DNA from 4 places in the Streptomyces sp. NPDC048514 genome. Region 1 is predicted to be linked to each of the others. Evidence: riboswitches for the same ligand, from Rfam matches in the RefSeq annotation. Region 1 holds a riboswitch; each other region holds the start of a gene.

Evidence for each region. Region 1 has a riboswitch for cyclic di-AMP ahead of ACGFT2_RS09395 (NlpC/P60 family protein). Riboswitches for the same ligand answer to the same signal wherever they lie in the genome.
Region 2: it holds a riboswitch for cyclic di-AMP, as region 1 does, so the genes downstream of both, ACGFT2_RS26410 (M23 family metallopeptidase) here and ACGFT2_RS09395 (NlpC/P60 family protein) in region 1, are expected to answer to the same signal.
Region 3: it holds a riboswitch for cyclic di-AMP, as region 1 does, so the genes downstream of both, ACGFT2_RS27745 (transglycosylase SLT domain-containing protein) here and ACGFT2_RS09395 (NlpC/P60 family protein) in region 1, are expected to answer to the same signal.
Region 4: it holds a riboswitch for cyclic di-AMP, as region 1 does, so the genes downstream of both, ACGFT2_RS04975 (peptidoglycan DD-metalloendopeptidase family protein) here and ACGFT2_RS09395 (NlpC/P60 family protein) in region 1, are expected to answer to the same signal.

The regions. Positions count from the first base shown of each region.
Region 1 is NZ_JBICWT010000004.1:129,304-131,494, forward strand. Features, by position in the region: gene pcrA (DNA helicase PcrA) at 1-907, opposite strand, end outside; cyclic di-AMP (ydaO/yuaA leader) riboswitch at 1,195-1,366, shown strand; gene ACGFT2_RS09395 (NlpC/P60 family protein) at 1,374-2,191, shown strand, end outside.
Region 2 is NZ_JBICWT010000012.1:126,177-128,367, reverse strand. Features, by position in the region: gene ACGFT2_RS26415 (GntR family transcriptional regulator) at 1-261, opposite strand, end outside; gene ACGFT2_RS26410 (M23 family metallopeptidase) at 526-1,281, opposite strand; cyclic di-AMP (ydaO/yuaA leader) riboswitch at 1,294-1,454, opposite strand; gene ACGFT2_RS26405 (M16 family metallopeptidase) at 1,701-2,191, opposite strand, start outside.
Region 3 is NZ_JBICWT010000013.1:120,733-122,923, forward strand. Features, by position in the region: gene ACGFT2_RS27735 (HAD family hydrolase) at 1-551, shown strand, start outside; gene ACGFT2_RS27740 (PT domain-containing protein) at 560-676, shown strand; gene ACGFT2_RS27745 (transglycosylase SLT domain-containing protein) at 790-1,290, opposite strand; cyclic di-AMP (ydaO/yuaA leader) riboswitch at 1,294-1,473, opposite strand.
Region 4 is NZ_JBICWT010000002.1:475,231-477,421, forward strand. Features, by position in the region: gene ACGFT2_RS04975 (peptidoglycan DD-metalloendopeptidase family protein) at 1-813, opposite strand, end outside; cyclic di-AMP (ydaO/yuaA leader) riboswitch at 818-980, opposite strand; gene ACGFT2_RS04980 (alpha-galactosidase) at 1,293-2,191, opposite strand, start outside.

The DNA of each region.
Region 1 (2,191 bases):
CCGTGCCGACCAGCTCGCGCACCAGTGCGTACTGGGCGTGGTTGGTGTCCTGGTACTCGTCGACCAGGACGTGGCGGAAGCGGCGACGGTAGTGCTCGGCGACGTCCGGGAAGGCGCGCAGCAGGTTGACCGTCGTCATGATCAGGTCGTCGAAGTCCAGCGCGTTCGCCTCGCGCAGCCGCGACTGGTACATCGCGTAGGCCTGGGCGAGGGTCTTCTCGAAGCCGTCGGTGGCCTGGGCGGCGAAGTCCTCCTCGTCGATCAGCTCGTTCTTCAGATTGCTGATCTTGGCGCTGAAGGACTTGGGCGGGAAGCGCTTGGGGTCGAGGTCCAGATCGCGGCAGACCAGTGCCATCAGGCGCTTGCTGTCGGCCGCGTCGTAGATCGAGAACGAGGAGGTGAAGCCGAGCTTCTTCGACTCGCGTCGCAGGATCCGCACACAGGCGCTGTGGAAGGTCATCACCCACATCGCGTTGGCGCGCGGGCCGACGAGGTGCTCGACGCGCTCCTTCATCTCGCCCGCGGCCTTGTTGGTGAAGGTGATCGCGAGGATCTGGCCGGGGTGCACGCCCCGCTCGGCGAGCAGGTGGGCGATGCGGTGGGTGAGCACGCGCGTCTTGCCGGAGCCGGCGCCGGCGACGATGAGCAGCGGGGAGCCGGCGTGCACGACCGCGGCGCGCTGGTTGTCGTTCAGCCCCGCCAGCAGGGCCGCCGCGTCGATGACGGGGCGCGGGGCGCCGTCCCGGTAGTAGGCGTCCCGGTCCGGGGGCACGTCGAACTTCCCGCCGAACAGATCGTCCGGAACCGGCTCCGGAGCGTGATCGTCCTCGGGTGGCGGGGGTTCCTCCTCGCGCCCGCGTGGGGCTTGGAGGTTCGCCAGGAAGCTGTCGTCAAAGAGGCTGCTCATCGCTCTCCGAGTCTAGGGCGCCCCACCGACAACCGGTCCCGGTCCCCGGAACACGGCCCGCGGGCGCAGTCCGCTATCGGACATCGTCCCGGAGCGCCGGCCGTCGCCCCGCCGGGGACCGATCATCCCCTCACGCTGCGGAAGCACCTGGTCACGGGCGTGTGAAACCTCCCCCAGGTCACAGAAATGTATCGGACATACCGCACACCAACCTTCACAGGAGTCACACGAGTTGGTTAGGTTTCCGTCAGGCCGTACGACCCCTCTCCGGCGAACCTCGCCGGGCCGAACGGCCTCCGCCGAGTCCGGCGCGCCCCGCACGGTGCCCGGAGCCGGGGACCCACCGTTCCTGGGGTGAATCGGCCGACTCCCGCACGGGACGACGCCGTAGGGCAACCCTTCCGAAGCACCCGCCCGAACCCGACAGCTAACCCGGTAGGCGGCATGTTGGAAGGAGTCGCCTCCCTTGGCGTCGCACCGCAAGCCGCGCCCCGGCGGCACTGGACCGGGCCTGCGCGGCCCCGTTCTCGCCACTGCCGCCCTCACCTCCGTGGCCGTCCTGTCCCAGACGGCCGAGGCCGCGCCCGCCGACGACGGCAGGCCGAGCCCGGAGGAGATCGAGAAGAAGATCGACGAGCTGTACCGCCTGGCCGACGCGCCATCGGAGGAGGAACCGGCGGCCCGGCACCGGGCCCGCGCCGATGAGACCCGCCAGGCGGAGGCCCAGCGCGCGGCCCGGCTCGCCAAGGCGCGCGAGGCGCGGGATCCGTTCGCGGCCGACCCGGACGCGGCCACCTCACTGCTCGCGGGGTATCCGCAGGACCACTTCGCCCAGAACAGGGTGATGAACCGGCTCGCCTCGCGCGTGAAGAACGCGGCCGAGCGGGGCAGAGCCGCCCGGAGCGCGGGAGCAACACAGGCAACGCAGGCAACGCAGGCAACGCAGGCAACGCAGGCAACGGCAGCGTCGTGGTACGACGTGACCGCGGCGGGGGCCGGCACCCCCGGCCCCGAGGCCGGGGCCACCGCCGCCGCCATCGCCCCGGAACGCGCCGCTCGCGTCCCCGTCGCGGACCGCGCGACGAGAGCCGCCACGGCGGACCGCGCCCCGAAGGCCACCACCCTGGATCAGGACGCCAAGGCCACCGCCCCGGACTACGACGTCAAGGCCGCGAAGGCCGCCGTACAGCGCAAGCTCTCGGTCACGCGCGAGTTGCTGTTCCGGCACACGGCCCGGGAGAACGACGGACGGGGCGCGCCCGCTCCCCGCGTCGCGACGCCCGC
Region 2 (2,191 bases), on a different contig from region 1:
GAGCGGCTCCAGGAGCATGCGCATCTCCAGCAGGTCGGCGGCCTCCTGCTCGGTGGGCTCGGCCACGCACGCGCCCGCGTGCCGGCGGGTCACCACGAACCCCTCCGCCTCCAGGGTGCGCAGGGCCTCGCGGACGGGGACACGCGAGACGCCGTAGCGGCGGGCCAGGACTTCCTCGGTGAGGCGGCCGCCGCGCTCGTGGACGCCGGCGACGATGTCGTCCCTGATCGCCGTGCACACCGAGTGCGCCGGAATACGCATGCCCGACCTCCGTCTTAATTACCGTGAAACGTCGACGATGGACGTGTGTTCCGCGACTCTATTCCAATGCGCGGGAATTTCCGACGGCAGACCGGAATCCATGGATATTTTTTGGCCAGCGGGGCCGGCGAACCTTGCCGAAAACGGCGAAAGCCCCGGCTCGTGAGCCGGGGCTTTCGGATGCCGCGCGGACGGCGCGTCGGACCTACACGCCAGGCCCGGGCGGAGGTGCCGGACGTACGCGCCGGGCCCGGGCGGATCGATCTAGACGTTCACGCCGTGCTTGCGGAGGTAGGCGACGGGGTCGATGTCGGAGCCGTAGTCGGGGCTCGTGCGGGCCTCGAAGTGGAGGTGCGGGCCGGTGACGTTGCCGGTCGCGCCGGACAGGCCGATCTGCTGGCCCGGGACGACCTTCTGGCCCACGGTGACCCCGATGGACGACAGGTGACCGTACTGGGTGTACGTCCCGTCGGCCATCCGGATCACGATCTGGTTGCCGTACGCCCCGCCCCAGCCGGTGGACTCGACGGTGCCGGAGCCGACCGCGTGGACGGTCGTGCCGCTGGCCGCGTGGAAGTCGATGCCGGTGTGCGAGCCGGAGGACCACAGCGAGCTGCTGGCCTGGTAGCCCGTGGAGACGTAGGACTGCGCTATCGGGGCGACGAACGCGTTCAGGCGCTTGCGCTCGGCCTCGCGGGCCGCACGTTCCTTGGCCTCACGCTCCAGCTTCACCCTCTCGGCGGCCGCCTTGGCCGCGGCCTGCTCGGCCGCCTTCTGCTCGGCGGCCTGCCGCTGGGCGTCCGCCTGCGCGTCGATCTGCTCGGCCACGTCGTCGCTCACGGCGATGACGGGCGTGAGGCCGGTCTGCTCCACGGGGTTCTCGGCGGCGAGCGCCGGGGAGGCGGCGAGGGTGCCGATGACACCGGTGGTGGTGAGGGCCGCGATACCGGCCGCCTGAGCGGTGGTGCGCTTGACCCGGCCGGGCTTGCGATGCTTCCCGGTGGCGCACATGAACGCCATGAAGTGGCTGGTCCTTTCCTTCCCTCTCGCCTACCGGGTTAGCTGACGGGTTCGGAGCAGGAAGGTCTCCTACGGGCCCCCTCGCTCACGCGCGGGCGCCCGATTCACCCCAGGGACGATGGGTCCCCGGCTCCCCTGGCTCGCGCCGTACGGGGACTCGGCGATGACTGTCCGGTGCCGCGGGTGCGGCGCGGTGCCTGACGAACAGCCTGCATGACCGTACGGATCCCGGCTTTCGATCCTCAAACGGATCCGGTCTTTTGTAGCGCATCCCACAGGGCAGACAGGAAACCTCCGTCCCAAATCGGGCATCTGGGAGAGGGAGTGGAACAGCTTGGGGCCCTGACGATCCGTAGGTCGTCAGGGCCCCACGCGCGCGTTGCCGCTCCTCGGCGGCGACGGTTGCTCCGCGGCGACGGCTACTCGGCGGCGACGACGGTGACTTCGCCGATGCCCAGCGCCTCGACGGGAGCCTTGATCTGGGACGCGTCACCGACGAGGACGGTCACCAGCCGGTCCACCGGGAAGGCGTTGACGGCGGCCGCGGTGGCCTCCACCGTGCCCGTCGCGGCCAGCCGCTGGTACATCGTCGCCTGGAAGTCGTCGGGCAGGTGCTGCTCGACCTGGTCGGCCAGGGTGCTCGCCACGGCCGCCGCGGTCTCGTACTTGAGCGGTGCCACCCCGACCAGGTTCTGCACGGCGACGTCCCGCTCTGCGTCGGTCAGACCCTCCGCCGCGAGCGTGCGCAGCACCTTCCACAGGTCGTCCAGCGCCGGACCGGTGTTGGGGGTGTCCACCGAGCCGCTGATGGCGAGCATCGAGGCTCCCGAGCCGTCCGGGGCGGACCGCATGACCTGGCCGAAGGCGCGCACGCCGTAGGTGTAGCCCTTCTCCTCGCGCAGGACGCGGT
Region 3 (2,191 bases), on a different contig from region 1:
GGCTGGACCGGGAGCTGGCGGAGACCGCGCTCGGCAAGATCGAGGCGGAGGTGGGGCAGGTCTACGCGGCCGTCGACCAGGACGGCGTGGACGGGCTCACGCTCATCGAACCCGGGTATCTGATGCCGCACCCGACGCTGCCGGCGGTCCAAGTCGCCCGGCGCGACGACCTGTGGTGCGAGCCCATCAGCAAGGTGCTGCTGCGCCACGCCACCCTGTCGGACGACGAGTTGGCGTCCGTCGCGCGCGCGGCGGTCGACTCGCTGGCGACCGTCACCATGTCGGGGCCGGGAACCGTGGAACTCCAGCCGCGCGGGGTGACCAAGGCGACCGGTCTCGCGCTTGCCGCAGAGCGGCTCGGGATCGGCGCCGAACGGGCCCTGGCCTTCGGGGACATGCCCAACGACATCCCGATGTTCCACTGGGCCGGACGAGGGGTGGCCATGGCCAACGCCCATCCCGAACTTAAGGCGGTGGCCGACGAGGTCACCTCGTCGAACGAGGACGACGGCATCGCCGTCGTCCTCGAAAGAGTCTTCCCGGCCGGCTGACCGGCCGAGTGGCCGACCGGACAGTTCGCCCGACCGAGCGGCCATCCGCCCGACCGACCGCCCAACTGACCGACCGACCAGCCGAGCGACCGGCCAACCGGCCGACAGACCGGCCAACCGGCTAACCGGCCGGCCGTCACTTCAGCGACTCGCCGTCGGTCCGGTGACCGGTGCGCGCCGGTCCGTCAGGTGCCGGTGCGCACCGGTCCGCCGGGTGAGGGGTGCCGGTCCGCGCAGGTCAGTACGCGCCGAACACGTTGTCGATCGACCCGTACCGCGCGGCCGCGTAGTTGCAGGCGGCGGTGATGTTGGCGACCGGGTCGTAGACGTTGAACGACGTTCCGGCCACGTGGTACGCGTTGAAGGTCGGGTCGATGACCTGGAGCAGGCCCTTGGACGGGATGCCCTTGGCCGCGTTGGAGTCCCAGAGGTTGATGGCCGAGGGGTTGCCCGAGGACTCCCGCATGATGTTGCGGTGGATGCCGTTGTAGGTGCCCGGGATCTTCTTCTCGGCCATGATCGCGAGCGACTCGCGGATCCAGCCGTCGAGGTTGTTCGGGTATCCGGCGAGCGTGGTGGACGGCGTGGTGGCCGTGGGAGCGGCCGCAGGAGTGGCCGCGGAGGCGCCGGTGGCGCCGATGAGCGGGAGGGCGAGCACGGCGGCACCGGTGCCGGCGACGGCGAGCTTGCGGACGAGACGGCTGGTGCGAACGCGGCGAGGCTGAGCGGCAGCAGGCATGGGGAAGTTCCTCTCCGGCGCCTGCGAGGTGAGCTGTCGGGTTCGGGCGGGGAGGTGCCCGGCCGCACTCCGGAGAGTGCGATTTCACCCCTAGCCGTTCCGGTGCGACGTATGCCGTCCGGTCCGGCGACTTACCTGGTTCCCCCGCTCCTGCCCTGCGAATGAGTTCGTCGATGGGTTACGCGGGCGGCGGCAGGATTTGGCGCTCCGCCCGACGGCCCGGAACGTATGCGAGAGCACATGTCGGGAACAAGTGCCTGATTCATACAACGCACTGTTTGACCTTGATCTGTGCCGTATGGGGTACTTGATCCTTTGCGGTTGCCAACTTCTCAACTCGCCGAGGACGTAAGGGAGAAGGGATGGCCGTGCTGGTGGAGGGGGCGAGGGGGGTGGTTGCTCCACGTGACCCAATTCACGAAATAGCAAAATGCAGCAAATCAGACATGGAGGATTAAGCCGATTCGGTCCTGAAGTCGGATTCCGGTGGAATTCGCGATACGCCCTCGGCCGTTCTCGCGCCTCATCGCCGGCCGCGGAGAGGGTGCGTAGGGGGGTGGAGAGGGGGGTGGCGGGGGTGAGTGGGGGCGGCGGGGGATCGACCGTCGCCCGGATCCGGGCGGATTGAGCCGATTCGAGCGCGCCTGGGTGCCCGCGGGGCCGGCAGGGTGGACGCCTCCGTTGTGGGCCGGCGTTACTCCGCTCACCTTCGGATTCGCGACAAGCAGTGTGTACTGCTGTTAAGTCGATAGATATCTGTTCGTATCAGCCGATCAGCACCATACCGGTCATGATCCGATACCGCCCGGGCTGGACCGGTGGGCGCTATCGGTGATCGAAAGAGGACCGGATACGCTGACTTGAGTGATGGCAACGACCTATCGACAAACCGTGTAATCGC
Region 4 (2,191 bases), on a different contig from region 1:
GGTCTGGCCGGCCGAGACGGAGAGCTGCGAGAGGTGCGCGTACTGGGCGTAGAGGCCGTCGTCGAGCTTGATGACGACCTGGTTGCCGTAGGCGCCGCCCCAGCCGGCGGAGACGACCGTGCCCGCGGCGACGGCCTTGAGCGGGGTGCCCGCCGGGACGACGAAGTCGACGCCGGTGTGGTATCCGCTGGACCACATGCTGCCGGCCACGTGATAGCCCGTGCCGACGGTGGCGCCGGTCACCGGGAGGGTGTAGCCGGTGGCGGTGGCGGGAGCGGTGGAGCCGGCCGGCTCGACAGCCGGGGCCGCCTGCGCCTGGGGGGTCTTCGCGGAGGCCGGGGACTGCGCCTTGGCCGACGCGGGCTGCGGGGCGGCCGATACACGCCCCGGGGCGGCCGAGGCGTGCTGCGGGGCGGCCGGCCCGGGGCTGTGCTGCGCGGCCTTCCCGCCGACCGTGAGCTTCAGGCCGGGGTGGATCAGCGACGGGTCGGCGCCGACGGCCTGCCGGTTGTCGTCGTAGAGCCGGTGCCAGCCGCCGCCGACGTGCTGCCTCTCGGCGATCGCCGAGAGGCAGTCGCCGGCCTTCACCGTGTAGGCGTGCACGGCCGGATCCTGCTGCGGCGCGGACTTCTTCGCCGTGGCCGGAACGGACTGCGCGGGCTTCGTGGAGACGGAGTGTGCCGGAGTGGCGGCGTGCGCCCCGACGGCTCCGAAGAGCGGGAGGGCCAGTGCGGCGCCACCGGTTCCGGCGACGGCGACGGAGCGGGAAAGACGCGGGGTCTTGGGACGTCGGTGCTTACCCTTCGCGGGCATGGCGCATTCCTCTCCGGCGCCTGCGAGGTCAGCTGTCGGGTTCGGGCTGGAGTTGCCCGGCCGCGCGGTGCACGGCTTCACCCCTAGCCTGTCGCGGAGACCGGACAGGCAGTCGTACCTGGTGGGTCCCCCGCTCCTGCCGGACACGGGTCAAGTGTGTGGGAATTCCGGGCGGCGGCAGGATTCGGCGTTCCGTCCGGATGGGGGCGAACGTAAGCGAGCGGGACGTACGGAAACAAGCAGCCGATTCCCGGGGTTCGCGTTCCGGAAGATCGAGGACCCGAATCCCCCGTCACCCTCCGTGAATTACCGAGCCCGCATTCCGGTAAGTTCCCTTTTCCTTATCGGAATTACGTGGACGTGATCCGCGACGCTCGGTCACCGATATGACGCTCCTCACGCGCCACCTCGCCACACACCCTCATTTCATGTCCAGCCGTATCTAGTCATGACCAGCTCTACAAATTCGGGCAGAACACCTAGATGCGACTCAATCGGAGAACCGTCGCATCCAGATCACCCCGCAGACCGGTGCGCAGTCCGTGGTGCAGCAGGACCGCCCCGCTCAGCACTTCGCCCGTTTCGCGGCATTCATACGATGCGGTGGGGTCGAGTCCGCGCAGCCGGACCGCCGGCACCGGTTCGCCGTAGCTCTGGGCCTGCAGCCATGCGAGGACGACCACGTCGTCCCCGAGGGAGTACTGGACGGCGCTCGAGCCGCCCGCCGGGGGCCGCAGCCGGAACAGCTCGCCGCGCTGGACGACCGGGCGGATCTCCTTGTACAGCTCCACCCACCGCCGGGCCTCGGTCAGCTCCTCCTCGCTCCAGCGCGTGAGGTCGCCACCGACGCCGAGGACGCCGGCCATGGCGCTGACGAAGCGGAATCGCAACGAGCTGACCCTGCCGTTGAGCTGGGTGTTCGGGCTGTCGGTGACCCAGGCGGCCATGACCTGGGCGGGGTGGATCTGGGTGAAGCCGTGCTGGATGGCGAGCCGGTCCAGCGGATCGGTGTTGTCGGACGTCCACACCTGATCGGTGCGGCTCATCACCCCGAGGTCGATCCGGCCGCCGCCGCCCGAGCAGGACTCGAAGGCGACCTCGGGGTGCGCGGCGCGCAACCGGTCCAGCAGGGCGTACAGGGCGTGGACGTGGTCGATCCACAGCCGCTGGGGGTACGGCTCGCCCGGCCAGCCCGCGTCGGTGAAGCAGCGGTTGAAGTCCCATTTCACGTAGTCGACCGGGGTGCTGGAGAGCAGGGTGTCCAGTCGCCCCCACAGATACTCCTGGACGTCCGGGCGCGCGAGATTGAGGACGAGCTGATTGCGGAATTCCGTCCGCTTCCGTCCCGGTTGGTACTGGACCCAGTCGGGGTGGGCGC